2 regions of the Caproiciproducens sp. genome follow, and region 2 is predicted to be linked to the other one. Evidence: riboswitches for the same ligand, from Rfam matches in the RefSeq annotation. Region 2 holds a riboswitch; the other holds the start of a gene.
What was found. Region 2 has a riboswitch for fluoride ahead of ACQGQ5_RS05650 (fluoride efflux transporter FluC). Riboswitches for the same ligand answer to the same signal wherever they lie in the genome.
Positions count from the first base shown of each region.

Region 1: linked by a shared signal. The riboswitch ahead of ACQGQ5_RS12420 (inorganic diphosphatase) and the one ahead of ACQGQ5_RS05650 (fluoride efflux transporter FluC) in region 2 are both predicted to bind fluoride.

Region 1 is NZ_JBNLXQ010000012.1:28,555-44,194, reverse strand. Features, by position in the region: gene ACQGQ5_RS12440 (sensor histidine kinase) at 1-1,062, shown strand, start outside; gene ACQGQ5_RS12435 (response regulator) at 1,062-1,682, shown strand; gene ileS (isoleucine--tRNA ligase) at 2,094-5,216, shown strand; gene ade (adenine deaminase) at 5,406-7,202, opposite strand; gene ACQGQ5_RS12420 (inorganic diphosphatase) at 7,343-7,882, opposite strand; fluoride riboswitch at 7,946-8,019, opposite strand; gene ACQGQ5_RS12415 (sensor domain-containing diguanylate cyclase) at 8,063-10,333, opposite strand; gene ACQGQ5_RS12410 (cation-translocating P-type ATPase) at 10,900-13,551, opposite strand; gene ACQGQ5_RS12405 (MarR family winged helix-turn-helix transcriptional regulator) at 13,827-14,288, opposite strand; gene ACQGQ5_RS12400 (glutathione peroxidase) at 14,290-14,832, opposite strand; gene pflB (formate C-acetyltransferase) at 15,058-15,640, opposite strand, start outside.
Region 2 is NZ_JBNLXQ010000004.1:188,960-204,599, forward strand. Features, by position in the region: gene ACQGQ5_RS05635 (MutS-related protein) at 1-46, opposite strand, end outside; gene ACQGQ5_RS05640 (MutS-related protein) at 51-1,628, opposite strand; gene ACQGQ5_RS05645 (redox-sensing transcriptional repressor Rex) at 1,650-2,084, opposite strand; fluoride riboswitch at 2,182-2,252, opposite strand; fluoride riboswitch at 2,384-2,455, shown strand; gene ACQGQ5_RS05650 (fluoride efflux transporter FluC) at 2,590-2,982, shown strand; gene crcB (fluoride efflux transporter CrcB) at 2,982-3,338, shown strand; gene ACQGQ5_RS05660 (universal stress protein) at 3,395-4,177, shown strand; gene ACQGQ5_RS05665 (oleate hydratase) at 4,245-6,020, opposite strand; gene ACQGQ5_RS05670 (TetR/AcrR family transcriptional regulator) at 6,146-6,727, opposite strand; gene ACQGQ5_RS05675 (nickel pincer cofactor-dependent isomerase, group 22) at 6,857-8,152, opposite strand; gene ACQGQ5_RS05680 (ABC transporter ATP-binding protein) at 8,199-8,918, opposite strand; gene ACQGQ5_RS05685 (ABC transporter ATP-binding protein) at 8,915-9,706, opposite strand; gene ACQGQ5_RS05690 (branched-chain amino acid ABC transporter permease) at 9,710-10,603, opposite strand; gene ACQGQ5_RS05695 (branched-chain amino acid ABC transporter permease) at 10,715-11,584, opposite strand; gene ACQGQ5_RS05700 (ABC transporter substrate-binding protein) at 12,077-13,288, opposite strand; gene ACQGQ5_RS05705 (dihydrodipicolinate synthase family protein) at 13,455-14,348, opposite strand; gene ACQGQ5_RS05710 (2-dehydro-3-deoxygalactonokinase) at 14,341-15,381, opposite strand; gene ACQGQ5_RS05715 (C-terminal binding protein) at 15,402-15,640, opposite strand, start outside.

The sequences.
Region 1 (15,640 bases), on a different contig from region 2:
TTCGTCGATAAGATCATCCTTCTGATCTGCTGCTTTATCCTTTACCTGTGCGAGCCCGGTTTCGGCGCAAGCGTGGTGCCGGTACTGACCGCCGTTGTTTTCACGTGCTTTTTAAGCTATTTTGAAAAACCGGTTTTTCGGGCCGTGCTGACCGGCGGATTTATCGCGGCAAGCGTGTTCCTTCCCGGGTTGACCATATTTCTGCCGCTGATCTGCTACGATCTGCTGTTTGAAAGATTCCAGTTTCTCTGTCTGACCGCGCTGGTCCCGCTCTTGTTCCTCTGGCAGAGCGCGGACGCTGCCGTCAGCGCGGCAGCGTCCGTGCTTGCCCTGTTCTGCGTATTGCTGAAACACCGTACCGCCCGGCTGGAAAAGCTGAGAGCGGATTACAACGAGCTGCGCGACACCGCAAGGGAAATGACGCTCCGGCTGAACCAGCAGAACAGCGACCTGCTGGAAAAGCAGGATTATGAAATCAGCATCGCCACGTTGAACGAGCGCAACCGCATCGCGCGGGAAATTCACGATAACGTAGGGCATCTGCTGTCCAGCTCGCTGCTGCAGGTCGGCGCGCTGCTCGCCGTCAACAGGGACGAAAAGGGGAAGGAAAACCTGCTGGCGGTAAAAGACACCCTGACGCGGGCCATGGAAAGCATCCGCTCCAGCGTACACAACCTGTACGACGAGTCCATCGACCTGTACGGGCAGCTGGAAGAGCTGACGCATAAATTCACTTTCTGTGAGCTGAGTCTGGACTACGACATCCGCAGCAACCCGGACATCCGGCTGAAATACGCGTTCCTCTCCATTGTAAAGGAAGCGCTGGCAAACATTATCCGGCACTCCGACGCAAGCCGGGCGAGCATCACCTGCCGGGAGCATCCCGCGCTTTATCAACTGATTATAGAAGACAACGGGACCGTGAAAGATTACGACGCGGGAAGCGGGATCGGCCTGAAAAACATCACCGACCGGGTGGACGCTTTCCACGGAAACATCAACATCACGACCGATCACGGCTTTAGAATTTTTATCACCATCCCGAAGGAGGCGGCAAATTGATAAGAGTACTGATTGTAGACGATGACAGGCTCGTTTCCAGCTCGCTCAAAACCATTCTGGAAGCGGACGGCGATATCGAGGTGGTCGGGACGGGCTCCAGCGGAAGTCAGGCGATCGAGCTGTACGGCGAGTGCAGGCCGGACATCCTGCTGATGGATATCCGCATGGACGGGATGACCGGCATAGAGGTGGCCGAAATTCTGCTGAAACGGGACCCCGACGCGAAAATCCTGTTTTTGACCACCTTTTCCGACGATGATTACATCATCAAGGCGCTGCGGATCGGCGCGAAGGGCTATCTTTTAAAACAGAATTTCGAGAGCATCGTGCCTTCCATCAAGACGGTCGCGATTGGGCAGCGGGTGTTCGGGGATGAAATCATCACCAGAATCCCCGCCATGCTCAGCAGCGGCACGAGGGACGATTTCAAGGAATTCGGCCTGAGTGAAAAAGAGACGGAAATCATCACACAGGTCGCGAACGGCCTTTCCAATAAAGAGATCGCGGAAACCCTGTTTTTGAGCGAGGGAACCGTGCGCAATTACATCAGCGTCATCCTCGAAAAACTGGAACTCCGCGACAGAACGCAGCTTGCCATTTTCTATTATAAGCATTCCTGACTTTCCGTTTTCTCCGCATTGCTCCAGGCGGCGGTGCCGGTAGCCGGACTTTCCTTCCGCACACGATAGCTTTCGATTTTTTGCGTGTGGAAGGGAGGGTGAGGATATTTGACTTTTTTTGATTCCTGTGCTATGATTAATTTCTGAAAATATGATAAAAACGTTGAAAGAGACAGTAGGATTCAGACAAAAAGCAAAGCGAGCCGGTGACAGTGAGAGTCCGGCCTGAGTCGTTTGTTTCCGAACATCACTCCTGAGTTCCAGGCTGAAAGAGTTCGTCGACTAAGCTTTGGCGGGTTTCCCCCGTTACCGGGAACACATATGACAGTATGCAGCAATAGGTGGTATAACGAAGCGAAGCCTTCGTCCTGTTCTCAGGGCGGAGGTTTTTTATTTTGGGAGGTTTCAGCAATGTACGACAAGGTTCCCGCAAATTTAAACTTTGTAGAACGCGAAAAGAAGATCGAAAAGTTCTGGGAAGAAAACAAAATCTTCGAGAAGAGCATCGACAGCCGCAAAAACGGAAAAACCTATATGTTTTACGACGGTCCGCCGACCGCGAACGGCAAGCCCCACATCGGCCATGTCCTGACAAGGGTCATCAAGGATATGATTCCCCGCTACCGGACGATGAAGGGCTATCAGGTCCCCCGGAAGGCCGGCTGGGACACGCACGGGCTTCCCGTGGAGCTGGAGGTGGAAAAATTCCTTCACCTGGACGGCAAGGATCAGATCGAGCAGTACGGGCTGGAACCCTTCATCAAGCAGTGCCGCGAAAGCGTGTGGAAATACAAGGGCATGTGGGAGGATTTCTCCCGGACCGTCGGCTTCTGGGCGGACATGGAGCACCCTTACGTGACCTATGAAAACGATTATATTGAGTCCGAATGGTGGGCACTGAAGCAGATCTGGGAAAAGGGCCTTCTGTACAAGGGCTTTAAGATCGTCCCCTACTGCCCGCGGTGCGGGACTCCCCTTTCCAGCCACGAGGTGGCCCAGGGGTACAAGGACGTCAAGGAAAAATCCGCGATCGCGAAATTCCGGGTAAAGGGCGAGGACGCCTTTATTCTGGCGTGGACAACCACCCCCTGGACGCTGCCGTCCAACGTGGCCCTGTGTGTGAATCCCGACGAAAGCTACGTGAAGGTGAAAACGGCGGACGCCGTCTATTACCTGGCGGAGGCCCTTGCCCCCAAGGTGCTGGGGGAAGAATACACCGTGCTGGAAACGTATGTCGGAAAAGACCTGGAATATAAGGAATACGAGCCGCTCTTTGACTTTGTAAAACCGGACAAAAAGTGCTGGTACGTCACCTGCGACCGCTACGTTACGCTGACGGACGGCACCGGCGTGGTCCATATCGCGCCCGCCTTCGGCGAGGACGACGCGAATGTCGGCCGCAAATACGGCCTGCCCTTCGTACAGCTGGTGGACGGAAAGGGCGAGATGACCAGGGAGACCCTCTGGCCGGGCATGTTCTGCAAGGACGCCGACAAGGAGATCCTGAAAAACCTGAACCAGCGCGGGCTTCTGTTTGCCGCGCCCGCTTTTGAGCACAGCTATCCGTTCTGCTGGCGCTGCGACACCCCGCTGATCTATTACGCCAGGGATTCCTGGTTCATCAAGATGACGGCGGTCAAGGACGATCTGATCCGCAACAACAATACCATCCACTGGATTCCGGAAAGCATCGGCAAGGGCCGCTTCGGCGACTGGCTGGAAAACGTGCAGGACTGGGGCATCAGCCGCAACCGCTACTGGGGCACCCCGCTGAACATCTGGGAGTGCGAGTGCGGGCACAAGCACTCTGTCGGCAGCATTGAGGAGCTGAAAGCCATGTCCCCCAACTGCCCCGAGAATATTGAGCTGCACCGGCCGTATATCGACGCGGTGACCATCACCTGCCCGAAATGCGGCAAACAGATGAAACGCGTGCCGGAGGTGATCGACTGCTGGTTCGACTCCGGTTCCATGCCGTTCGCGCAGCATCACTATCCGTTTGAGAATCAGGAGCTTTTCCATCAGCAGTTCCCCGCCGACTTCATTTCCGAGGCGGTGGACCAGACAAGAGGATGGTTCTATTCCCTTCTTGCGATTTCCACCTTGATTTTCAACAAGGCCCCGTATAAAAACGTCCTCGTCCTCGGCCATGTGCAGGACGAGAACGGGCAGAAGATGTCCAAATCCAAAGGCAACGCGGTCGATCCGTTCGAGGCGCTGGAAACCTACGGCGCGGACGCGATCCGCTGGTACTTCTACAGCAATTCCGCCCCCTGGCTCCCGAACCGTTTCCACGGCAAGGCCGTGACGGAGGGCCAGCGCAAATTCATGGGGACGCTGTGGAACACCTATGCTTTCTTCGTACTGTACGCCAATATCGACGAATTCGACGCCGCCAAATACACGCTGGACCGCGGCAGCCTGACCGTCATGGACAAATGGCTGCTGTCCCGCCTGAACACCTCTGTGAAAGCCATCGACGGCCATCTGGAGAACTACCGGATTCCGGAGGCGGCGCGTGCGCTTCAGGATTTCGTCGACGAAATGAGCAACTGGTATGTCAGAAGAAGCCGCGAGCGCTTCTGGGTCAAAGGGATGCCGCAGGACAAGATCAACGCCTACATGACGCTGTATACCGCGCTCGTCACCATAGCGAAAACGGCGTCTCCCATGATTCCGTTTATGACGGAGGATATTTACCGCAATCTGGTCTGTAAAATCGACCCCTCCGCGCCGGAAAGCGTCCATCTCTGCGATTTTCCGAGCGTCGACGAATCCCTGATCGACAAAGAGCTGGAAGAAAACATGGAGCTGGTGCTCGACATCGTCGTGCTGGGCCGCGCGGCGCGAAATACCGCCAACATCAAGAACCGCCAGCCGATCGCGAAAATGTATGTCCGTTCGGAAAAGCCGCTGAGCGAATTCTACCGGACCATCATCCGCGACGAGCTGAACAGCAAGGAAATCCTGTTTACCGAAGACGTCTCGGACTTCACCTCCTACCACTTCAAGCCGCAGCTTAGAATTCTGGGGCAGAAATACGGCAGGAAGATCGGCGAAATCCGCACCGCGCTCGCCGGACTCAACGGAAGCGCGGCGAAGAAGGAGCTCGACGCCAACGGCGCCCTGACCCTCGCCCTTTCGGACGGGGAGATCTCCCTGACCCCCGAGGAACTGCTGATAGAAACCGCGCAGGCGGAAAATTACGTTTCCATGGCGGACAACGGAATCACGGTGGTCATCGACACCCATCTGACGGAAGCCCTGATCGAAGAGGGCTTCGTCCGCGAGATCATCAGCAAGATCCAGACCATGCGCAAGGACGCGGGCTTTGACGTGACCGACCATATCGTCGTCTATGAAAAGGGAAACGACCGGATCGCGAAAATCATTTCCGACAATCTCGCCTCCATTCAGAACGACGTGCTGGCCGAAGAAGTCAGGCTGGACGAAATGGCGGGCTTCGCCAAGGAATGGGACCTGAACGGCGAAACCGTCGAGCTGGGCGTTCAGAAAACTGGCGCGGTAAAATAGGATTCCGGAGCAATAAAGCTGAAACGGGCTGCCGCAAAACTTTCGTTTTGCGGCAGCCCGTTCGTTGTATAAGGAAATCGCCGGAGCACTTTCACTTGAAATGTTTTCTCCCCACCCCTGACCCTTCCGGTTTTTGCTTGCTCTGTGTGCGGGAAGGGGGGGATAGGATGTTCCCACGGCAGACATCTGTTATTCTTCCACAAAGAGCGGAGTAAACCGGAATTCCGTACAGTCCACCAGCCCCCTGTCGGTCAGGCGCAGTTCGGGCAGGCAGGCAAGCGGGATCAGCGCCATGGTCATAAAGGGAGAAACCATGCCGCACCCGATCTTTTCCCACGCCTCGCTCAGCTTTCCGACGATTTCAGCCATTTCCTCCACCGGCTTGTCGTTCATCAGGCCGGCGATCGGGAGCGGAACCGTCCCCAGAACCCTGCCGTTCTGTACGGCGGTCATTCCCCCGCCGCACGCGATCAGCGTATTGGCGGCCAGCGCCATGTCCTCGTCGTTGGTGCCGATCACCAGCAGGTTGTGCGCGTCATGCGCCACGGTGGAAGCCATGGCCCCGCACCGGATACCAAACCCTTTGACAAAGCCGAATCCGGCCTTTCCCGTTTCATGGTGCCGCTCAAAGACCGCCGTTTTCAGGACATCCTGTTCGACGTCGGAACCGACCCGCCCGTTTTCCACCCTGAGCGAAACATGCCGTTCGTAGGAACCGACCCTGGCGGGGATCACTTCAATGACGCGGGCGGTCACCCGTTCGCCCTTCGCGGGAATGGCAAAGGACTCCGGCGTAATGGGATTTTTGATATGCATGGATTCCGTCGCCCACTTCGGGTAATGATAGGGCGGGAGTTTTTCGGTAAGCTTTCCGTTTTCCGCCGCAACGGCACCGTTGATCAGCACCCGCGTAACGTCCAGCCTGTCCAGGCTGCCGATAAAAACGATATCCGCGCATTTCCCGGGCGTAATGGACCCCAGCTCGTGGTCCATCTGAAAGCACTGGGCGCAGTTGATGGTGACCATCTGAATGGCGGTCATGACATCGATTCCCTCTTCCACCGCGCGGCGGACGATGTGGTCCAGATGCCCCTGATTCAGCAGGGTGTGCGGATGGGTATCGTCGGAAATCAGCACCCCGAACCGGGTGTCAATTTTATTTTCGGTAATGCTCTTCGCCACCTCATGAAGGTCTCGCCACGCCGAACCTTCCCGCAGCATGGCGTACATGCCGAGCCGCATCTTCGCCAGCGCGTCCTGCGCGCGGGTGGACTCGTGGCAGCAGCGCACGCCGGAGGCAATATAGGCGTTCAGCCCGCGCCCCGTCTCCGGCATGGAGTAATGACCGGTCACGATCCTGCCCGCCCTGAGCGTTTCGGCGATCTCGCCGTGCATCTGCGGGTCCGAGTTCAGCACGCCCGGGAAATTCATCAGTTCCCCAAGGCCCACCACGCTGTCCCACCGCATGGTCTTTGCGATCTCCGCCGGGCCGATGGAGGAGCCGGTATCTTCAAAGCCGGGAACGGCGGGAACACAGGCCGGTGTGGTGACCATCGTTTTCAGCGGGGTCCTTTTGGAGTCCTCGATCATGCAGGAAACCCCGTCCAGCCCGAGGACGTTGCAGATTTCATGCGGGTCCATATAGATTCCCACCGTGCCGTGAGGAATGACCGCCCGCGCGTATTCCCCCACGCTCATCATGGAGGATTCCACATGCATATGCCCGTCCAAAAATCCGGGGGCGATATACTGGCCGGCTGCGTCCAGGACGGTTGTACCTTCTCCGATACAGTGCTTCGCGTCGCCGACAAGGGCGATCCTGCCGCAGGAAATGGCCACATCGGTATCCGGCAGGATTTCCCCGGTACAGACATTCACCAGTCTGGCGTTGATAATCACGGTTTCCGCCGGAACGGCGCCCTGCGCGATCGCGGCAAGCGTCCTGCCGGATTCCCACAGCGGAGAAGTACAAAACTTGTTAATCATCACAGCACCCCTTTACATGTTTTTCATTCTATATTAAACGTCATCAAAATGCCTGTCAAGCATCTTTTACTGCCGCAAAATAAAAAAGGCGCCCCGCAGCGGCCGGAAGCCGCCGGAGCGCCCGTTTCCGACAGGGGAGATCAGGCGTTGGCACCGCCGAATTTTTCCGTGTAAGCGTCGATGCTTTCCTGTATGATCCGTTTCGCGTCCTGCACTCCGCGGATGTAGTCCACCGCCGTGGCCTTGCCCTCCAGTTCCTTATACACCGCAAAAAAGTGAATCATTTCGTCAAAAATATGCGGGGGCAGCTCGTCGATGTTCCGGTATTCGTTGAAGGTCGGGTCGCCGAACGGGATCGCGATGATCTTGTCGTCCACAAAGCCCCCGTCCTCCATGGAGATCACCCCGATGGGGTAACAGCGCACCAGAGAAAGCGGCTGAATGTCCTCGGAGCAGAGCACCAGCACGTCCAGCGGATCGTGATCCGCCGCGTAGGTACGCGGAATAAAACCGTAATTCGCCGGATAATGCGCGGAAGTGTACAGGATACGGTCCATGGAAAGAAAGCCGGATTCCTTATCCAGCTCATATTTCGTCTTGCAGCCCTTGGGAATTTCAATCACCGCGAAAAAGCTGTCCGCATGAATTCTGTCCTGAGAAATCTCGTGCCAAATATTCAAAAAAAGTCCCTCCTGCATCTTGAATTTTCTGATTTGCAAATAAAAAAGCCGACAACCCGCTGTGATATCACAGAAGTCATCAGCTTAAAAAGCAATTTTAGCGTTTGCTACGGGAGAACTTCATTCCCGGTTTTTATTATAGCACAATACAAAACATCCTGTCAATAAACAGAGGGGTTCTCATTCCTGCGCAAACCATCGGACGCAGTCGCGCCCTTCGTTTTTCGCCAGGTACATCGCCTTGTCCGCGCGATTGATCAGGTCGTACAGGTTCACCCGCTCCTCTTTCCCTTTTGCGACGCCGATACTGACCGTCACGTGAATACGGTCGTTGCCCTCAAAGGAATAGCTGCAGCTTCTGATTTCCCCGTTCAGCTTTTCCGCCAGCAGGCTGACGTCCGCCTGTTCCATGTCCCTGAGGAAAATGAGGAATTCCTCGCCGCCGTACCGCCCTACCACTGCGCTGGCCGGGATACACCGTTTGCAGATATTCGCGATGTTTTTAATGATTTTATCGCCGAACAGATGGCCGTATGTATCGTTGACGGCCTTGAAAAAATCGATGTCCAGCATCATTGCGTAAAAATCGCAGCCGGCTTCTTTGGCTGAAATATATTCCATAATGCCGAGCTTCATCAGCTGCCTTCGGTTGTAAATACCGCTCAGCTCGTCATACAGGGCCAATTCTTTGATTTTTTCATAGGATTTTACGTTTTGAAGCGCCAAAATCGACTGCTCCGTATAGATATCCACCAGCTCCAGGTCTCCGGCAGAAATCTCCCTGCTTTTGCTGACAATCATTTTTATAACGGAGAACAGCTTATGATTATAGTAAAGAGGCTTTGCGATCAGGACTTTTCCGTCTCTGTCCCGGCTGTAAAGATCGTGTACGCAAATTTTTCCGCCGCCGTTTCGGTTCTCGGGCTGATTTTGATCCCTGAGGGCGATCCTCCCGGAATACCTGCGGCAGACCACCTTTTCGTGATTCAGTTTGGTCACGATATAACCCAGGTTCTCGTTCACCCGCAAAACCATGACGGCGCTTTCAAATTCGATAATCTGATACAGATTTTCCAGAATGCTGACCAGAAGGCCCTCGGTTTCCAAAGTGGAGACCATCGCTCTCAGTCCGTTGTTGAGTTTTTCCGTAACGCTCCTTTGCTTCATCGCGTATTCCAGCTTCAGGTTTTTGATCCCGACCTCATTGGCCAGCTTTTCGTTCAGCAGGGTGCTTTCCCTGAATCTTCCCACCTGCAGGAAGACCTGAATGAACGTGACGACGAGCATTGCGATCGGAGTGTAATAAAGGTTTATCACGGTAAGCCCGTTATTTTTCAGGATATCCACAATGGACAGGAAAAACAGGAGCAGAACGCTCAAAAGGTTGATTTCGGCGTTTTCGTATTTTTTTCTCATTGCGCGCACCAGCGTCACAAGGCAGTTGGCGACGGCGACGGGAATCATCGCTTCCAGCAAAACAACCGGATACAGCATATACCGGGCCGGAAGGAAAACGCCCACAAAAACAATGGCGGACACCGCCGCTCCGCTGGCACGCATAAACCTTCTGCTCGACAGTTCCTGATACTGATAGTAAAAAAACAGGCACATCAGCTGGATCACCAGGAAATTGACCAGATACAGCTTGGTGTTGAATTGAAAATTGATGCCGGGGAAAATCTTATTGAAATAGCACTCGCCGTACAGCAGCGGGCGCAGGGAGATAGCCGCCGCAAAAAGCGCCAGACAGATGTGGGCCTTGTCGTGAGAACGCACAAAATACAGCAGAAAGAAAAACACCGACATCACAAACAGGGACGAAAAGAGAAAGGTGTCCATAAACAAGCCCTGATCGCCCAGCCGCTGGATCTGCTGCTGGGTTCCCACCAAAATGGGAATCGTCAGGCCCGAACGGAAATAATCGAAGTTGGAAACCTCTATCAGAATTTCCGTGTCTTCCCGCTGCGTCTGAAAGAAAACAGACTGCGTCGTCCACTGCGGTCTGGATTCCGCCGCGGTTTTCCCGACCCGGCCGCTTTCGAAACGCGCGTTTCCGTCGATCCACAGCCGATAGGAAGAACCGATCTGGGGAAACTTCACCCCAAGGCAAAGGCCCTTCGGCGCTTTCAGAACCACCCGGTAGACGGCGTATCCCTCCTGTGAATAGGGTTTATTGTCCGCATCACGGTACGCCGTCCAGTTTGCGGGAACCGGAACAAGCTGTTTGTTGTCCGCATCCGTTATCCTCCCCCGGGGGCTCACCTGCCGTCCCCAGTAAAACTCCCAAACCCCGGTCATCGGAACAGGTGAGGAAAGGCCGGCGGCGCCGATATCCAAAACGCCGTTCGAAACAGCGTTCCCCTGCCGGCCGGTCCCCGAAACAACCGAAACCAGAGTCAGGCAGAAGGATACAATCAGCAGCCCGTCGGCAAATTTGATAAACCTTTTCATGGATACCCCCCAAAAACACATGGGAACCGCCGGCAGGCGCCCGGCCGAAAATCGATCCGCATGGTTTTCGCCGTTACGGCGCCCGGTCGGTATCATCGCAAATACTCCCATACACCCTGTGTTATATGTACTTTAAAAGTACCTATATTTTAGCACAGATTTCTTTCAATAACCAGATTGGGCCCCAAATTTATTGTCAAAACTTTTTGTTTTCCAGTAATATTCCGGCACAGGCCGGAATGCAGAAATGCGAAAAAAAGAAAAGGGACGGAAATCCCATTCGGAATTTCCGCCCCTCCAAGCTCGTATTTAATTGTCAAAACTTGAGAATCAATGAGTTCAGCCAAACTTATCCTTGGGTCTTCATAAAGGCGTTACTGCACGGATCATGATAGGTTCCCAGACTGATCTGTTCAACTTAACCATCTCCCAGTATTCATGATTAAATCTTTGCTTGCCAATCTTTTTTCGTTTAAAAGGGTACTGATCCGTTAAGAATCATTCAATGTACCCAGAACTTATTATGTGCTCCCGATTCGTTTTTATTCCGCCGTACCGAAGAGAAATCAATTCCCATAAGTGGAATTTTTTGCGAATTTTCTTTGGAACACTTTCACGATTTCCACAATCGGAATTACTGAGAAAGCAAGCAGCAGCGCGACTGAATACTCCAGCAGGGAGATTTCTTCAAACTGGAAGGCAAACGCCAGAGCAGGGATATAGATCACGGCCGTGGTCAGCAGCAGCGACACGAGCATGGCGCCGATCAGGTATCCGTTCTGCTTCTTCATGCTGAAAATCGAATGGCGCTGGGAACGCATGTTGAAGGAATGGAAAATCTCCGCCATCGACATGGTCAGAAAAGCCATGGTCATGCCGTCGGCGCTGTTGGTGATTTCCCAGGCCCCGGATTCGAGAAAATGGCCGATGAAATACGCGGACAGGGTGACAACCGTGACCAGAACCCCCTGATAGGCGACGTCCGTGCCGAGTCCTCCGGCAAAAATGCCGTCGCGGGGATTGCGTGGACTGCGCCGCATGAGGTCCTTTTCCCCCTCCTCCATCCCGAGTGCCAGGGCCGGGAAGCAGTCGGTAATCAGGTTGATCCAGAGCAGGTGCACCGGCTTCAGAATGACAAAGCCCAGAAGGGTGGCGACAAAAATGGAAAGCACTTCGCTCAGGTTGGAAGCCAGCAGAAACTGAATGGCCTTCCGGATATTGTCGTAGATTCTTCTGCCCTCCTCCACCGCGGAAACGATGGTGGCGAAGTTGTCGTCCGCAAGCACCATGTCCGCCACGTTTTTGGTGACGTCCGTGCCCGTAATTCCCATGCCCACGCCGATATCGGCGCTTTTGATCGACGGGGCGTCGTTGACGCCGTCGCCGGTCATGGCGGTAATCATCCCGTTGGTTTTCCATGCGTTGACAATACGGACCTTATGCTCCGGCTGGACTCTGGCGTAAACGGAATAATTCCCGATGGTATCCTTCAGCTCGTCGTCGCTGATTTCGTCCAGCCGGGCGCCGGTAATCGCCTGCGACTCGTCCGTGATGATCCCCAGCTGGGTCGCAATGGCCACCGCCGTATCGCGGTGATCGCCCGTGATCATGACCGGACGGATGCCGGCCTCCCTGCACTCCTGAATCGCGTCCACAACCTCGGGACGGATGGGGTCGATCATTCCGGTCAGGCCGATCAGGGTCAGGCCGTTTTCCAGATCGGACGGCTCAAAGGAAGCGGGCATGCCGTCATATTTCTTAAATGCCGCGCAGAGCACGCGCAGGGCCTTGCCCGCCATCGCCTTGTTCTGCGTGTGGATTTCCCCGCGCAGGCCCTCCGTCATCGGCACGGCCTGGCCGTTTTTGAGGACATGGGTGCATTTTTTGATGACCTCGTCCGGGGCGCCCTTCGTGTACTGGATATAGCTTCCGTCAGCGAGAGAATGAACGGTGGACATCATTTTGCGCATGGAATCGAACGGCGCTTCGCCGACGCGCGGATTGGTCTTTTTCAGCTCGTTTTTATCGAGCTTCAGGCTGGCGGCGTAGCTGACAAGCGCCGCTTCCGTCGGTTCCCCGGTGACTTCGCCGTCTTTGCCCAGCTCGGCGTCGCTGCACAGGGCCATTGCGGTGGCAAGCAGCGGCTCGTCTTCCGAGTAATGCTCCACGACGGTCATTTTGTTCTGTGTCAGCGTGCCGGTTTTATCGGAACAGATCACCTGCGCGCAGCCGAGCGTTTCCACCGCCGTCAGCTTCCGGATGACGGCGTTTCGTTTGGACATGTTGGTAACGCCGATGGAGAGCACGATCGTCACGACGGTTGCGAGCCCCTCGGGAATCGCCGCGACGGCAAGGCTGACCGCGACCATGAAGGTGTTCAGCACGACCTGGCCGCTGAAATCTCCCGATTTAATCAGGCTGAACGCAAAGATGAAAATACAGATGCCGATGACCAGACGGCTCAGGATTTTGCTGAGCTGATTCAGCTTGATCTGGAGCGGGGTAACGCTGTCCTTCGCGTTTGCGAGCGCGTCGGCGATTTTTCCCATTTCGGTATCCATGCCGGTCGCGACGACCACCGCTTTTCCGCGGCCGTAAACGACGGTGCTGCCCATGTACGCCATATTTTTGCGGTCGCCGAGCGGCACTTCCTTCTCTTTTTTCAGCGTCAGCGCCTGAATGATCTTGTTGACCGGCACCGACTCGCCCGTCAGGGCGGCCTCCTCGATTTTTACGCTTGCGCTTTCAATCATGCGGCAGTCGGCCGGGACGGCGTCGCCCGCTTCCAGCAGAACCACGTCGCCGGTGACCAGGTCTTCGCTTTTCATCGTCACGACGCTGCCGCCGCGCAGGACCTTCGAGGTCGCGGCGGACATTTCCTGCAGCGCTTCAATCGCTTTTTCCGCCTTGCTTTCCTGATAGACGCCAAGCACCGCGTTGATCAGGACGACGATCATAATGATGAAGACATCCGCAAAGGATTCGTGCGCGTAAAACGCGGTAATACCCGAAATGACCGCGGCGACGATCAGGATGATGGTCATCGGGTCGCCGAGCTGCTGGACAAACCGCCTCAGTACGGAAACCTTTTTGCCTTCGGCCAGCTTGTTCTTTCCGTCGCGCTGCAAACGGGAATCCGCGTCGGCCTGTGACAGGCCCTGCGGGCTGCTTTGGACCTGCTCAAGGACCTGGTCCAAATCTGCTAAATAGTACTTCATGCGTAATTTCTTCCTCTCATTCATTCAACTGATGATTATGATATGTATTATGATAAAAAAAACTCATGTACAGCCCATACAAAGCTATACATGAGTCTTGTTCATTAAGGCAAGCCAGACCGGAACCGGCCATGCTGTTGACTTGACACACGCGGCGGACCGCATGCAAACTACTCCCTCAGGAAATATTGTTTTTGTGTCTTTTTATCATATCATCTCTCAGGCGCTCTGTCAACAGGATTTCATCGGCAAACACCTATAAAAAACTCAGGGCCTTAAGCATCGGTGTCCTTCCGTACGGCCCGGATGTTCCCGAGAAGCTGAGAAAGCATTTCCTTAAGGCGAAGGGCTTCTTCCGGAGCAAGGCCCGTAGAGCAGAACATTTTCCGAGGAAGGTCCAGAAAATATCCTTTCAGGCTTCTTCCCTTTTCCGTCAGACAAACCTGTACGCTCCGCTCGTCGCGGGCGCTGCGCACACGTTCGACAAGCCCCTGCTTTTCCAGCTTTTTCAGAAGCGGGGTCAGGGTGCCTGAATCCAGAAGCAGCCGGCTTCCCAGCTCCGACACGCTGAGCTTGTCCTTTTCCCACAGCACCAGCAAAGTGATGTACTGCGTATACGTAAGGCCGTACGGTTCGAGGTACGGCTTATAAAGGCGGATCACTTCCTTTGAGCACGCGTAAAGCGCAAAACAAAGCTGGCTGTCGAGCTTTAACAGATCGTCGGGACGCGCATCCAAATTACAGGCACTCCTTAATTGCGGATTCCATGTCCTTAGGCGTCGTCGTCGGTTCAAAACGTCCGGCAATGTTTCCTTCCCTGTCGATCAGGAATTTTGTAAAATTCCATTTGATGGAGCTGTCGCTGAACTCTTTTCCGTATTTCGTTTTCAGCATCAGTTCCAGCGTCCTGCTTTTTACGCCCTTTCCAAAGCCTTCAAAGGTTGTGTGGCCGGTCAGGTAGCGGAAAACCGGGTCCGCGTTTTCCCCGCGAACGTCAATTTTCACCGAAAGCGGAAAAGTAACCCCATACCGCAGCTTACAGAATTCCTGTACCTCGCTGTTTGTTCCCGGCTCCTGCTCCGCAAACTGATTGCAGGGGAAACCGATTACCGTAAGACCCTGTTCGCGATAGGTCTGATAAAGCTTTTCCAGACCTTCGTACTGCGGAGTAAAGCCGCACTTGCTTGCCGTATTGACGAGAAGCAGCACCTTGCCTTTTAATTCTGAAAGCGGAACGGTCTTTCCCTCCATCGTCTGAATGGAATAATCATAAATCGTCATAAAGGATCACCTTTCAAATTGTATTTTTTACAATTCTATTGTATGCAATTTAATTTACTTTGTCAAGAGTTAAATTTTTCATTGCAGACGGGGATATCCGCCGGGATGATTCGGGACGCCGGGATCAGGATGCCCTGTCCGGAATTTATTGTGATCATGACGACCAAAAATATCCCGGCGTGTGCCGGGATATTTTTGAGACGCATAAGAAGGTTCCTTTTTTCCTCACATCGCTTCGTGGAAGGTTCTGGAAAGCACCTCGCGCTGCTGCTGCCGGGACAGCTTGTGGAAATTCACGGCGTAGCCGGAGACGCGGATGGTCAGGTTGGGGCAGTACTCCGGGTCCTCATAGGCTTTCAGCAGCGTTTCCCTGTTCAGCACATTGACGTTGATGTGGTGCGCCTTCTGCCGGAAGTATCCGTCCAGGACAGCGACCAGATTGCCGTAACGCTGCTCCTCCGTATGCCCGAGCGCCTGCGGAACAATGGAGAACGTATTGGAGATGCCGTCCTTGCAGACCTCGTAGGAGAGCTTCGCGACGGAGTTCAGCGCGGCGAGCGCGCCGTTTTTCTCGCGGTTGTGCATGGGGTTCGCGCCGGGCGCGAAGGGTTCCCCCGCTTTTCTGCCGTCCGGTGTGGCGCCGGTCTTTTTGCCGTAGACGACGTTGGACGTAATCGTCAGAATGGACAGCGTGTGTTCCGCGCCGCGGTAGGCGGGGACCTTTTTCAGCTCTTCATAGAACAGCCTGACCTGTTCCTGCGCGATGGAGTCCACCCGGTCGTCGTCGTTCCCGAAGGCGGGATATTCC
Region 2 (15,640 bases):
CCTGCGGATTGAAATCCGTATCCTGATCCATCAAGTGTACTTTCAAAATTTCAGCCTCCCTTATGACTGCCGCAGAGTCCGCCGCGCAGCCTTTCGCAGAGCTGCTCATAGGTCAGCCCGTATTTTCCCGCGATGTGCATCGCATAGGCAAGGCCGTCGGGCGGCCTGCGGGTAATCCGAAAAGTTCTTACCGCCGGGTCGTCCTCCCGGACCGAGCTCATCATGCTAACCGTTTCCTCCCCGTGTGCGGCCAGCTCGTCGATAAAGGTGACGCACACGGCGGGAGCGCCCAGCTTCGCAAGGGCGTCCATCATGCGGCCCCCCAGCAGCAGCGCGTCCGTCAAAGTGGTGGAGGAAAAAATCTCGTTGATGACGATGATGCTCCGGGAGGTAGCGCGCCCGAGAAGCCCGTGAAGACGTTCGAGATCGTCCTGCAGCTTTCCGTTCCGGGTGGACAAATCCTCCTCCCGTCCAAAATGGGTGAGGATACTGTCAAAAAGGAGGATCGCCGCTTCCCTTCCCGGCACGCACAGCCCCAGGCAGGAGAGATAATGGATCTGCCCGAAGGCACGGGCAAAGGTCGTCTTTCCGCCCTGATTGGGCCCGGTCACGACGATGATCCGCTCCGGTGTATTCAGCACAAAATCATTCGTCACCGGCTGCCCGGCATCTCCCATGGAAGAAGCCAAAGCCAGATCAAAGCCGTCCCTGTCGTAAAGGTGTTCCGCGTTTTCGCACAATTTCGGGTAACAGAACGGGAGCCCCTTCCCGCGATGCGGCCGGATATATTCCAGCCAGGAGAAGTAGAACTGAATTTCACGGGAAAACCGCGAGACGGTCGGGTCGATAAAATCAAGATATTTTAAACAGAAATGGTCCAGATTCTCAAAAATGTCCCTGTACCAGGAGGCGACCATATTCAGCACGGCCGCCTCCACATGCTGCGCGTACGGTTCTTCGGAAAGCTTGCGGCGGTAATCCGTCCCGTCCCCCTGGCGGAATTTGTCGAACAGCCTGAGAATTTCCTTACTGTGATCTTCCTGCCCCTCATATTTCCGGACACGGAGGACCCCGTTTTTGATCAGCATGCAGTATTCCACGGAAGAAAGCTGTTCGCGCAGCCGGCCGATCTGTCCCCGAAGCTCCGTGAACGCCTCCGTCCCGGTATAGGCGGCCAGATACCGCATAAAGCCGCGCAGTCCGTCCGAGCAAAGCGTCCGGTCCCGCAGCCCATCCGCCAGCCCGGCAAGCTCCGTACAGTAGCTGTCCGCACAGTCGAGCAGACGTCCCTTGGTCAGATAATGATTTTCATAGCTGTTTTCGGACGTGAGCGATTTTTTGATGGCTTCCATGGATTGGCTGAGGCGATAGATGGATTGTGAAAAATCGGAAAAGAATCCGCGCAGCCCGTCGTCTTCCAGCTCCCGCATGACTTTCTGCCGGTAAATAAGGGTATCGCTGTCGCGAAGCGAAGTGTAGAAGAAGCTTTCGAGTCCGTATTCTTTTCTGCTGTTCAGGATCGGCCGGAAGATCTGGTCAAGATAAAGGTCCCTGAAGCAGTCCGGCGCAGCTTCCTTCCTCGGGTTTTTCCACTGCTCCTCAGCCGGAAACAAGATACTGTAAAACACATTGCACACCTCTTCCTGTTTTTAGTGCTTTGACGCATACTCGGCAAGACGTCGGAGCGAACCGGTCATATCCTCGTGATGCACCATTACATGCGGCGGTGCCTTCAGCCGTACCGAGGAATAATTCCAGACCGCGACGATTCCGGCTTTTACCAGCGCGTCGCATACCGGCTGCGCACAGCTTCCGGGCGTCGTGATCACTCCGATTTTCGCGTCCAGCCGGCGGCAGATTTCATTCAGTCTGCCAACAGGGTACACCGGCTTTCCGTACGCGCCTTTTTTGATGATTTTCGGGTCAATGTCAAACCCGGCAAGAATATCAAGGTCGTATGCGGAATAGCCCGCGTAGCTCATCAGCGCCTTTCCCAGCTTTCCGACACCGACGAGGACGACGGCGTCTGTTTTCCTGTCCTGCCGGACGGCCTTCGGACCGGAGGCAGGATTGATTCCTTCCATACCGCACCTTCTTTTGTTTTTTATGATGCGGAAGCCACCGCGCTGCCGCGGCCTTTTCCGGGCGCCACAGTCTGATAACGACAAAAAAGCCGGTGGCTTCCAAACAGAAGTCATCAGCTTTCACGCATTTCGGTATTACCGTGGGAGTACTTCATTCCCAAGGCTATTATAGAACATGCTTTTATAAAAATCAATGGGCAATAAAATTCCGTTCAGTGGATGGCGCCTGCCTGCATTTTTCCTTATAAGCCGTACGCAAACGGAGAAAAGGTTGAAAAATCCGTCATAATTTGCTATAATGCAGAAACGGGAATGAAGTTCTCCCTTAGCGCTGCTAAAATTGCTTTTCAGCTGATGACTTCTATGGGAATCATAGAAAGTGGTCAGCTTTTTATTTTCCTCTTCCGCAAAACAGAAAAATTTACAGTTCAGGCCCTGTTTGTAAAAACAGGAATGCAAATAAGGCCTGGTCGCAGCAATGGAAATGCCAAATTGGGGGGTATCTATGAAAAAAAATATCGCTGTCGCGGTCGGAGGGGCGGCCGGAACCATCCTGAGGTACGCGGTCCATCAGCTTCCTCTGCCCTTTGACGAACTTTACCGTCCCATTCTCACGATCCTGATTAACGTGAGCGGGAGCTTTTTATTAGGCTTTCTGACCATCCTGTTCGCAAAAAAATTCCCGGTGAGCGCCGAAGTGCGCCTGGGTATCACCACGGGCCTGCTGGGAGGATATACCACGTTTTCAACCCTTTGCAAAGAAGCTGTTTTGCTGGGCCTTTCCGGGGATGTCCTTCTTTCGGCGGTTTACGTTTTTGCTTCCGTCCTGCCGGGCCTTGCCGCCGCGTGGCTCGGGATCAGAACCGCAAAGCGGATGGAACGGAGGCGCGCCGCCTGATGGATTTCGTCCTACTGAGCGTCGGCGGCGTCTGCGGCGCAATCGCCCGCTATCAGATCGGAGCCGCCTTTTCAAAAAGAAAAAATCATACCTTTCCCTTCGGTACCTTTTTTATCAACCTGTCGGGCGCATTCCTCCTGGGAGTTTTTTGCGGGCTGGGCATCAGCGGAAATTCCTACCTGCTTCTGGGCGACGGCTTTTGCGGCGCCTTTACCACCTTTTCCACCTTTACCGTTGAAAGCGTGCAGCTCATGCAGCACGACGCCGTCAGGGAGTCCCTCCTGTTTATCGTATTGTCGCTGGCAGCCGGACTTCTTTGTTTTTCGATGGGTTACACAACGGGGAAGCTTTTTTAAAACGAGCCGGGGGACGCCGTTTTCCCGGAAATCATTGAGTTTACGGAGGTGTTGTTATGAGAAGGGTTTTACTTCCGATCGACGGAACAGCGCGGAGCCTGCAGGCGGTCGGTCTGATCAAATCGCTCTATACGCCGGAGGATGTGAGCATCGTACTGCTTATGGTCCGGGAAGATACGGAAACGATGTATTCGGAAGAGGAACTGCAAAAATCCAAAGCGCAGCTGAAATCCACCTTGGACGCGGTGGCCGGACAGCTGCCGGGCTATCCCGTGCGTAAGCAGGTCGTTTTCGGGCGGGCCGGCGATCAGATCCTCGAATGTGCAGAGCAGGATGAAATCGATATTATCGTGATGACCAAATCCACAAAGACCGGCCTGTCCCAGAAAATCGGCTCGGTTGCAGCCTATGTCGTAAAATACGCGAAATGCATCGTTATGATCGTGCCGGAAAATATGCCCAGTGAAAAATCGGCCGGGAACGTGCTGAAATGCCGGCATATGGACGATATCGTTACGCTGAGCGGCCAGATGAGCTTCCGGTCCAGTTCCTGCCTGCTTCCGGTGCAGGCGGGAAAATGCGTGTACAGCATCACCGTGCTGGAGGGAAAGCTGCGCCTGAACCACAGCGCCTACGACCCGGACGGCGGCACATGGTCCGCACCGCTGCAAAACGGCCAGCCGGAGCATTATGACCTGAAAAAGGGAGAGGAAAGAGAAATCCGTCTGGAAGCAGGCATTGCATTCCGTCAGCTCGATCAAATCGAGGTCGTCAACCCGAGTATGACGTCTCTGCTGAAATTTCACTATATCGCACGGTTTGAAAGCCTGGATGAATAACCGGCGGCTTTGGATACGTCACGCCCCTGCGGCCGTCGGACCGCAGGGGCGTGATTGTAATCATCCTTTAAACCACGTGATGCTCTTTCAGAAGCTTTTCAATGTCGGTGCCCTCGGTTTTTTTCAGAAGCAGCTTCATGGCAAGCCTCTCTTTGAACCCAAGCTCCATATCGGTCATTTTCTTGCCGTCGCGCAGGGATACGGTGGAATTCAGCAGGTCCCGCACGTCATACACGCTGCCCCAGACCTCCGGCACGCCGCGGTCGATATCCAACAGGGTATACACCGCTTCCATGCCGGTGCGGATGGAATATTCGGTGGTGAAAATGGTGTCGCGCGCGGTCTCGGCGAACTGGCCGAGAAAAGCGAAATTGACGGCGCCCTTCGGGACGACCAGCGGGCGGTCCCCTTTTGCCCTGGGCATGAAGAACGCGGTGATGTACGGCATCATGCAGGGAATCGTGTTGGCGCTCTTTTCGGCAAGCACGGGAATTTCAGCCTCCGGTACTCCCATATGATACAGCCACTCCATGCAGATTTCCTTACCGGTGCATTCCCGCATGCTTTTTTTGACGTAATTGCCGGGCTTGTCGCTGAACAGGCCGTAAATCCAGCCCACAAGCTGCCCCTTCGGCTGGGAGCGGAACTGCGGCTGGCGGTTGAACGTCCAGCTTAAAAGCCAGTTGGAATCCTTTGCCGTGACGATCCCGCCGGTGACCACCTTCCCGGAAAACGGGTCGCGCCTGCAGATTTTCTGGATATACGGCGGAATGTTTCCGTCCAGGGTGGTGACGGTGGCGCTCATCCAGTTGCTCTGTTCCGGATTATGGCAGAATTTGTCCGGATGGCCGAAGGCCGGATCCTGTGCGGCGATCTTCCGCCACATATCCCAGCCGCCGCCCGCTTTGATCTCCGTGTTGAACGGGGCGGGCGCGTTCTGGCCGCCGAGGGAGGAATTCTCCACGCAGCCGCCGTTGGTGATAAAGATCAGATCATCCTCGGTCAGATCGATATTCTCCGTCTTGCCGTCGTGAAGGACGATCACGCGCTTCGCCGTTTTTCTGTCCTTCCGAATATCGAACTCCACATTGACGACTCTGGTGCCGTAGTGGAACTGCACCCCGTTGGATTCCAGATATTTGATCATGGGCAGGATCATGGATTCGTACTGATTGTATTTGGTAAAACGCAGCGCCGTGAAATCGGGAAGGCCGCCCACGTGATGGATAAAGCGCTTGATATACAGCTTCATCTCCAGAGCGGAATGCCAGTTTTCAAAGGCGAACATCGTGCGCCAGTACATCCAGAAATTGGAGTTCAGGACCTCGCTGCTGAAATACTCGTCGATGCGCTTATTGTAAAGCTCTTCGTCGGGAGTGAAGAACAGCTTCATGATCTCCTCCGCGCCCTGATCCGAAAGCCCGAATTTTTTGTCGGTGTGCGCGTCCTCGCCGCGGTTGACCGTTGCGCGCATCAGCGAATAGTTCGGGTCCTTCTTGTTCAGCCAGTAGTACTCGTCGAGCACACTGATTCCTTCCGTCTCGATGGACGGAATGGAGCGGAACAGGTCCCACATGCACTCGAAATGGTTATCCATTTCCCTGCCGCCGCGCATGACATACCCCAGCTTCTCATAGAGATATCCGTCGCAGGCGCCGCCCGGGATCGGGTCCTTTTCCAGAATGTGGACACGGCTGCCTTTCATCTGCCCGTCGCGGACAAGGAAACAGGCGGCTGCCAGCGCGGCGAGGCCGGAGCCTACAAGGTACGCGGACTTGTGATCGACGCCTTCCGGCTTAACCGGGCGCGCGAACGCTTCATAATTCCCGCTGGAATAATACATAAAAGTTACCTCCGTTTGTTTTGGTTTCTGAAACTATTGTATCCATTCCGGCGGAGGGCTTCCATAAACAGAAAACGCGCTGTGATGAAAATTTCATCACAGCGCGAAAATTGTAAAAAGTTTGATCATTCCGGGCGTTTTGATAAAGGAATATCCGTGCGGTAGTTGTCCAAAGCAGAGGTGATATTGCCGTGGACCAGCGAGCTGAGCCGGTCGATGATCGTCTGAGGCTCCTCTTTCATGCCGTTCTTGATCCAGTCCAGCATCAGCCCTACGAATCCGTATTTGTAGAAATCCGCAATGAACTTTTTATCCTCGTCACGGACGGCCATGCCCTCTGCCTTTTCTTCGACGACGCCGATCAGGAGGTCGTAGGTCAGCCTGTACAGATAGATTTCCACCTGCTCCCGGCTGACGGAATGATAGACATTCATGATGAACGGCTTGTTGGCAAGCACCGCTTCAAAGATCTGCAAAAACCCCTGCTGCCAGGTATCGTATGTCTTTTTCCCCTCCAGAGCCTTGGTCGCGTCCTCTACGCACGACCATTCCACAAGATCAAAAATATCCCTGAAATGGTAATAGAAGGTCATGCGGCTGATGCCGCAGTCCTCCGCAATATCGTTGATCGTTATCTTATCCAGCGGCTTTTGGAGCAGCAGGTTTTTCAGGGAAGCTTCCAAAGCCCGTTTGGTTGTCTGGGACATACGGCGCACCACCTTGTATCTTACAGATCATAAAAAATGCGGCGATCTGAATATTCTTTGCTGTTTTAAGGATAGCATACAATAAAAAAAGGCGGAGCGCAAGTTTGGATCACGGGGGCATAGCCCGCGTTATATTAAATTGTCATGCTCGTCAAAGCGCATTTCATGAGGTCCCCGGATCAAATGAATGTCCTTTCTATCTTTTATTTTATTATATAAGGATTGTGAAATTTCAATTTCGTTCATGGAAAGCGTGTTCTTGATCCGCGCAAGCGTTACATCCTCAAAATCGATTCCGTTGCAGGTGCGGATGGCAAGCAATATCGCCTGTCTGTCGTTGTTCATATACAGGGGGATCCTTCCTCCGTTCAGTGTTGTCGCGGTGATCATATTCGTCCAGGTCGTACCCCAGTCAACGCTCCGAAGGCATTGCCTTGTCGTTACGTCCGCCGAAGCGATCCCGGCTCCGTTATGATGGGATTCTTCGGAAAGGCCCCGGATAAACAGCTTCTGCAAACGGAGAATTTTTGAAAAATCACGCGTTCCGGAATTGTTTCTTCCCACAATATTGGGGTCAAATCCCATTCCGCTTATGTTTTTGCCGATTTCATCAATAACCAGCACATCCAATTCGTCAAACTTGAATTTTGCGATTTTTTCTTTGGCAAGGACAAGCAATTCCCTGTCTTTCTCCATAATCTTTTCTTTTTCCATGACTTCGATCGCGCAAAGCTCATCATAGGCGTTCTGAACGATCCCAATGCCGAAGGCAACCGGCATCAGCTTTAGAAATTTCCCGGCGGCTTCCGGGATCAGCCCGGCAAATCGGTCCAGGCCCACCCGGTGGAAGGAAGAAGCGCCGATATGCTTGGCAAGGCCGATCGCAATCATTTTTGCCAGCCCGCTCTCGTGCGCGCCGCGAAAATCCGTATGGGGCTTTACCTTGTTCAGCAGGATGATGCCGTCTGATTCGCTGGCGTATTTGTCACAGTACAGTTTGGTACCGTCATCCAATCGCGCATATTCCACAACATCCATGGAGGACAGGACGGGGACCCCCATACTGTCCTCCGTAATGTTGTAGCCGGCCAGCACTTCCTTTTGCCCGTCGGCCGTAGCGCCGCCGTGGCTGCCCATCGCGGGGATAATAAACGGTTTTGCTCCCCATTCTTTCAGAATGTCGCATACAGTGCGGACGATCCGGTCAAGATGAGGAATTCCCCGGCTTCCAACCGTCAGGCAGAGCCTTTTATTCCAATACTGTCCTTTGTTTTTCAGATTGTCTTCCATTTGGCGGCGGATATGGGAAGAAATATCCCGGATATTCGCCGGATCATATTTTTGTTCAACGGTAACCATAGAGGGAATCCGGATTTGGTCCATGCCGCGCACGAGGACGTCTGCCGGAGGAAAATCAATATACACAGAAGCTCACCCTTTAATTTAAAAATCTCCTGTAGCAAGGAAACCGCTATCCCCCAAGATACGCTTTTTTGATGACGGAGCTTTCAGAGAGTTCTTTGGCGTCGCCCTGATATTTAATATCGCCGATCTCCAAAATGTAGGCTCTTGTGGAGATGCTCAACGCCATATAGGCGTTCTGTTCCACGAGTATGATGGGAATATGCTTTTGCTTGTTGATTTCAATAATGACGTTAAAAATATCGTCAATGATGATCGGGGCGAGTCCCAGGGACGGTTCGTCCAGCAGCAGCAGCTTCGGAGAAGCCATCAGCGCCCTTCCGATGGCAAGCATCTGCTGTTCCCCTCCGCTCAGCGAGCCCCCCATCTGCGCGGATCTTTGCTTGAGCTTCGGAAAAATTTCATACACTTCTTCGACTTTATTTTTATATTCGGCCGGACTGTATTTTTTGGAATAAGCTCCCATCTGCAAATTTTCAAATACGGTCAGTTCCGGAAAAATTCTTCTTCCTTCCGGTACGTAAACAATTCCCTCGTTGACAATATTATGGGTTTTGAAATTACTGACCGTTTTGCCCATAAATGTAATCTGGCCTTTTGCCAGCTTCACAAGGCCCATAATGGATTTCATCAGCGTCGTCTTACCGGCTCCGTTGGATCCAATGATTGAAACGATTTCTCCCTCGTTGATCGAAACCGTTATACTGTTCAGTGCTTTTACCTTCCCATAGTAAACATCCATGTCTTCGACGCTCAGAACGGCATTCATTGTACCTCATCCACTCCTTGCTTTTTATATTTCTTGCCCAGATACGCCTTGATTACCTCGTCGTTATTCTGCACCTCATTTGGCGTTCCCTCCGCGATTTTGACTCCAAAGGATAAAACGGTGATCTTCTGGCAGAAATTCATGACGACGTCCATATTGTGCTCTACAAGAAATAATTCCACTCCCCCGTCGTATATTTTCTGAAGGAGCTCCATGAGCTGGACCCTTTCCGTCGGATTCAGCCCGGCCGCGGGCTCGTCCAAAAGCAGCAGCTTTGGCTGGCCCATCATGGCCCTTGCCAGCTCGACCATTTTTTGCTGCCCGTAGGGAAGATTGTTTACATTTTCATCTTTTACATTGTAAAGCGAAATGAAGTTCAATACTTCTTCCGCCCTTTCCTTTAAAGCGCTTTCTTCTTTCAGGGAGCCCCTGACGTCCACCAGGGAATGAAGCAGGCCCATATGGGTATCCTTGTGCCCGCCGACCATGACGTTCTCCACGACCGAAAGGGATTTGAACAGCTTGATATTCTGAAAAGTTCTGATGACGCCGAGATTCGCAATCTTATTCGTCGTGTTCTTGGTAATATCCTGCCCGTCAAACAATATGGTGCCGGAGTTTGCCTGCAGCACGCCGCTGATCATATTGATCGTGGTCGTTTTTCCGGAGCCGTTTGGCCCGATCAACGCATGGATCTTCCTTTTTTCCATCTGCATGGTGAAATCATTTACGGCGGTCAACCCGCCGAATTTTTTTGTCAGGCTGCTGATTTCTAAGATTTCGGGCATCCTTTATTCCTCCTTCCTGGTCAGCGCGGAACCGAACCGGCCGGCGAATTTCTTAAAGACAGAGACAAGGCCGTTCGGAAGCAAAACGGAGAATATCAAAATGATAGCGCTGAAGGTGATCCAGTAGTAATCCTTGAGGAATCTCAGAAGCTCCGGAAGCATGGTTACAATAAACGCTCCGATGATATTGCCCGGAACGGAACCGATCCCTCCGATCATCAGCATCATGAGATAGGTAACGGATGAATTCAGAGTAAAATCCGAAGGGCTGATATACCCCATGAGCTGCGCATACAGAGCGCCGCCGATGCAGCCGTAAACGCTGCAGAGGGTAAAGGCTAAAATTTTTATTTTGGAAATCTCGATGCCGCAGGCTTCCACGGCAACGTCGTTGTCCTTGATCGCCTTGATCGCCCGTCCCCATTTTGAATGAATGATTTTATAGGTGACCGCCAAAATAATGATTACGCAGACGAGGATAAAATAATAGAAATCCATGGCGGAGGTCAGTACATGTCCGAAAATGTTTAAAGAGGGGATATTGGTGACACCCGTCGAGCCGCCTGTCACATTGGCGAGATTGTTCAGGACCAGCCTTACGATTTCCCCAAAGCCAAGCGTGGTCAGCGAAAGGTAAATCCCCTTCATCCGCAGACTCGGCCAGCCGAGCCCGAAGCCGATCAGGATCCCCATCACGACTGCGCAGAGCAGCCCAATCCACGGGGAGAAAGACAGCCGCGTACAAAACAGGGAAAAGGTGTACGCGCCCAGCGCCATGATTCCGGCCGTTCCCAGATTGGTTTCTCCCATCAGGCCGGTTATGAAGTTTAAACCCACTAAAATAATAATATTGATAAACGTATTGTCAAACAATATGATCAGATATGTCTGTTTCACAAACACAGGAACCAACAGGAATAAGATCAACAGCAAAAAAATCGCTGCCAGTTGGACAATCCCCTTTTTTTTCATAAAAATTCATTCCCTCGCTTTCCTTTTCAGATGATGTTACAGATTTTTCTTTGCCATAATTCCCTTAGGCTTTATCATCAGGAATATGATCATCAGCAAAAACGCAACAACATCTTTGTAAATTGCAGGGCCGATTCCGGTATAAAGGTTTTCGATCAAACCGATTAAAATTCCGCCCACCATCGCGCCCGGCATCGATCCGAAGCCGCCGATGATCCCCGAAGCGAATCCCTTCAGCCCGATCATGGACGCCATATTAAGGTCGACGCTGAAAAGCGGAATAATCAAAACGCCGATGATCCCGCATATCGCCGAGCTCAGCGCCACGGTCGCCATAATGTTGCGCTGTACGTTTATCCCCATCAGCGAAGCCGCGTCCTTATCCTGCGCCACACAGCGCATCGCGCGGCCGATTTTCGTTTTTGAGAACAGCAGATGGATACAAATCAAGGTAACAATGGTAATGAAAATGATATAAAAGCTGACCCTTCCCATAACAACATTTCCAAATTTTACGGTTCCTCCCAGAAAACCGGGAAGAGAAAACGGCGCCGCGCCGTAAAACAGTCTTACGCTTTCACTGATAATCTTTGCGAGCATGATGGTTCCCATCACGGCGAATATGTCGGAACCCAGCCGGCTCAGCGGGATAAAAATAGTCACAGCCACCAGTACCCCGAAAGCCGCCATAAAAACAAGGGAACTGATAATCGCCGCCGGAACGCTCAGATTTGCTCTTAAAATCATGGAACCAGCAAAAACATATGCTCCGAACATAATGAAACTATCGTGCCCGAAGTTTATAAGTCCGCTCGCGTTCCAGATGAGTGAGAACTCTACCGCTACAAGACAATAAATGCAGCCCATCGAGATTCCACTTACAACAAGCTGTAAAAACGATTCCATAAACTTCTCCCTTTCAATCAAACTTAATAGAGCAATACACCCGACTCCATCCTAATTTCATAACGAGAATATTCTATAACAGTACATCCGATACGCAGTACCATCATTTTAATCAACAGTCACGGATTCCCAATTTTATATCCCGTCCCTTTCCCGGGGCGGGGCTTTTCTGTGTATTGCAGACGCAGCAAGGAAAACCTGCTTTCAGCAAGGTAACAAACAGCATCGTTCCGATTCTCTTTATCGAGTGGCGGTCAGCGCCAAAAACAAATGCCTGTCCAAATCAATACAATTCCCATACTCTCTACTGCACACGGTCATTACGGCAGTTCTAAGGCAGCAAAATATACGAAAAAAATGCAGCTCCGAAAATACATCCGGCAAAACAGGGGTATTCAAGATATTCAGAGACCCATGAAATCGTAGTCTTGCGGGATCATTTCACAGGTCTCTGAAACAGCAACAAAAATTTACCGGGGACAGTGCTCGATCTTATTCCGTAACTTTTTCCACATAAACGGCTTTTTTGTCATGAATTTGGGCGACCACCGCATCGTGGATCAATTCTCCGTGTTCGTTGGCGCTCATGTTTCCGTAGATGCTTGGGAAATCTTTCGTCTTAAGCAGCTCCTGCTGCAGTTTTTCCCTGTCAGCCGTACCGGCGCGTTTCAGCGCGTCAGCCAGCAGGTAGGTCGCATTGTAATAGGACGACGCGAACAGATCCGGTTCCACATTGTATTTCTCTTTAAACTTCTTTACAAATGTGGCAACCTTTTCATCCGTGTTGCTGGGAATAAAGTCTGTTACGCTGTACCAGTTTTCCGCCGTTTTCTCATCGACAAGAGACAGCCACGTCTCGTTGACATACGTCGTCGGGCCAATTTTCGGGACATCCAGACCGAGCTCCACGACCTGACGCGCTAAAATGGCGGCTTCCGGATCATGCGTGTAGACAATCAGGCAATCCGCGCCCGCGTTCTTTGCTTTCTCAATGACGCTGGTCATATCCTTATCGCCGGTATTGTGGCCTTCGCATACCACGGGGGTTATGTTTCTGCTCTTCAGGTCCGCGAGGATGACATCCTTGCCGCCCACGCCGTAATCGTCGTTATTGTACAGAAGAGCGATCTTTGTACCGTGCAGCTTTTCCACCGCATATTTTGAAATGATCTTCGCGACAAAGGAATCCGACGCCCTGATCCTGAAAAGGTAAGGATTGCCGGAGTTAATCAGGGAAGGCGACGAGCCGCCTGTTAAAAACGGGATCTTGTTTTTTGCGACGCTGCCGAGCACCGCGATCGCGTTGGTGCTTCTGTGCGGCCCGAACAGGCAGACGACGTCCGGGTTCGAGCCCAGCTTGTTCACAACATTGACAGCGGTTCCCGCCGTATTTGCATCGTCTTCATATTCCGCTTTCAGGTTTTTGCCTAAAACTCCCCCGGCCGCGTTGATTTCCTCAACGGCCATATCGATCCCCTGCTTTGTCCGCTCGCCTTCCAGGGGCGCGGCGCCTGTGATCGCCGTCGAAACCCCGAAGAGGATGTCCCCCTTCGGCGACGCGTCGGAGCCCGCCGCGGAACCTGTGCCCGCCGACGCGCCGGAAGCCGCCGAAGGGCTGCCTCCGCAGGCTGACAGCGGAACAATCATCGACAGGGCAAGAAGCATTGCAAGAATTTTCGAAGTTTTTCTGGACGTACCTTTCATTTTTCAATCTTCCTTTCTTTTCCTGACTACTAACAGTTTTATTCCTGTATTTCCGACATGCTGGAAATGTATTTTGCTGACCGCCAATAAGAAAATAATCTTTTACAAAAAGTTATTGGTTCAGATACTGAAATTTAGCAATTTTATGGTTCAGGCCTGAAATCGATTAAAGCTTTACGACGCCAAGCTCCATGAGCTTTGCTTTGATTTCGTCCTTTTCAAGCTGTGTGGGCGGCAGAAAAGGAGAACGGGGAAACGCTTTGAGGATTCCGCGGATCTCCAGCATCGCGTAGATCGCAAGCTGAGTCGATTTCGCAAGATACATGATATCCCGGATCTGATTCACTTCGAATTGGGTTTCACGCAGGGCTTCATATTCTTTGTTCATTCCCTGATCGAACATCTTACAGCAAATCTCGGGGAGCGCGTTTCCGATTCCCGGAATGAAAGCCTCGCAGCCCAGGACACAGGCGGAAAGCCACATGGCTTCCGTCCCCAGCGCAACGTCGAAATTGCCGTCCTTCAGAACGCGCATATAGCTTGCGTGGGCCAGAATATCGAAGGTAGCGTCCTTCACGCCGTGGATGCCCATGCCTTTCAGCCTTTTCAGCAGCTCCAGGCTGATCGTATAGCCCTGAAACTGGGTATTGTTATAAACATATACCGGGTAATCCGGTCCGACCGCCTTCATAATTCCGTCGTAAAACGCACAGATGCTGTCGTCGTTATGTTTGTAGTAATAAGGCCCGACAGCCGCGACCGCCTGTGCGCCGGCTTCTTTCGCGTACTTGGACAGCCGTGCCGCGCTTGCGGTGTCGGCCGTGCCCGTGTGAACGATCACGGGAATTTTTCCGTCAACCTCTTTTACCGTAACGTCGGTGATTTTTTTTCTTTCTTCTTCGGTAAGCAGTACGCCGCTCCCGTAAGAGCCCGTTATAAACATTCCATGCACATTGTTTTTGAGAAAACGGGCCAGTGTTTTTACCCCTTCGTAATCCACCTCGCCGTTTTCCAAAAAGGGCGTAATTACCGGCGGAACTACCCCTCTCATCTTAAACATGATCGATTCCTCCCTTTTCACTTAATTGCCTGTACAGATCTGCGATTTTGACTCCGCCCCGAACCGTCAGTTCGGCAAGCTTCTCTTTGTCGAAAACGGAAACGATCTTCGCATTCTCTCCATATTCCTTCTTCAACAAATAGGAGTATAATTTACAGCGGGATTCCGGCCCGAAAAGAATATAAGCACCTCCATTATATTTCGAATCGAAGCTTCTGATGGCATTCATATCATCAACCGCAATGGAAGCGTCGACAAAACCGCGCCTTTCCATATAGTCCGATTTCAGCAATACCTGCATGAATCTGGGGATCATGAAACACCGGACAAGCCCCTTCGTACGGACGCAGCGCTCCGCAAACGTCACGATCTCCTCAAAGGTGTATCCTCCGCTCTCTTCTCCGTCGCACGGAACCAGACTTTTCCCCACGTTGGTCTGGTTGATGACCGCTTCGAACAGCTGCCCGCTGAGAGTCGTCATGCTTGCTTCCACTTTTCCGTCCCCGTTCACATGAATCATCTTTGAGTGGGAGCTGAGCACCAGGATATTCACCGGTTCCTTAATCCGGTATTCGTCGAGGATCCCAATGACCTGCGCCTCTTCGCCGCGCATAAAATCCACATCGTCGATTTCCGTCAGCGTGGCGTTGTCGCCGTAGTTGTTTCGGATTCCCCGTATAAACATGATGGGGATATCGAGAGAAATAATTTCCCTGCCGGAAACGATTTTCACATTTTCGGCGAGCTCCCGGATTCCCGCGGGCGCCACCAAATGCGGGATTTCCATCAGTCCGATCTCCGACGTGATCATTCCCGAAGCAATCGCGTATTTTATATCTTTTGTTTTTGCTCCGGATTTTTCGATTGCCTCCAAAATGGCTTCCCGAAGACCGTTTCTCAGCGCGTCCTTCGACCCCGTCATAGAGGTGTCCCGAACGCCCACCTTACGGGCGGCCTGACCTGCTATCTGGTTTTCGTTATTTAATATGTAGACTCTTGTATTGGTCGTGCCGCAATCAATGACTGCATACATGATCCTTCAGCCCCTTTCCATCAGCGTAATGACTTGTTTACCAGGTTCTTGGGCGCATTTCCAGAAAGCACCCGCGCCACCTCTTCGCCCACCTTCTGTTGAAGCGCATGAATGGATTCTTCCGTATACCACGCAATATGCGGGGTGACGATAACGTTATCAAAATGAAGCAGAGGGTTGTCCATGGAAATCGGTTCCGTTTCCAGCACGTCGATTGCCGCCCCGCCGATCTCCTTTTCCCGAATCGCTTCGATCAAGG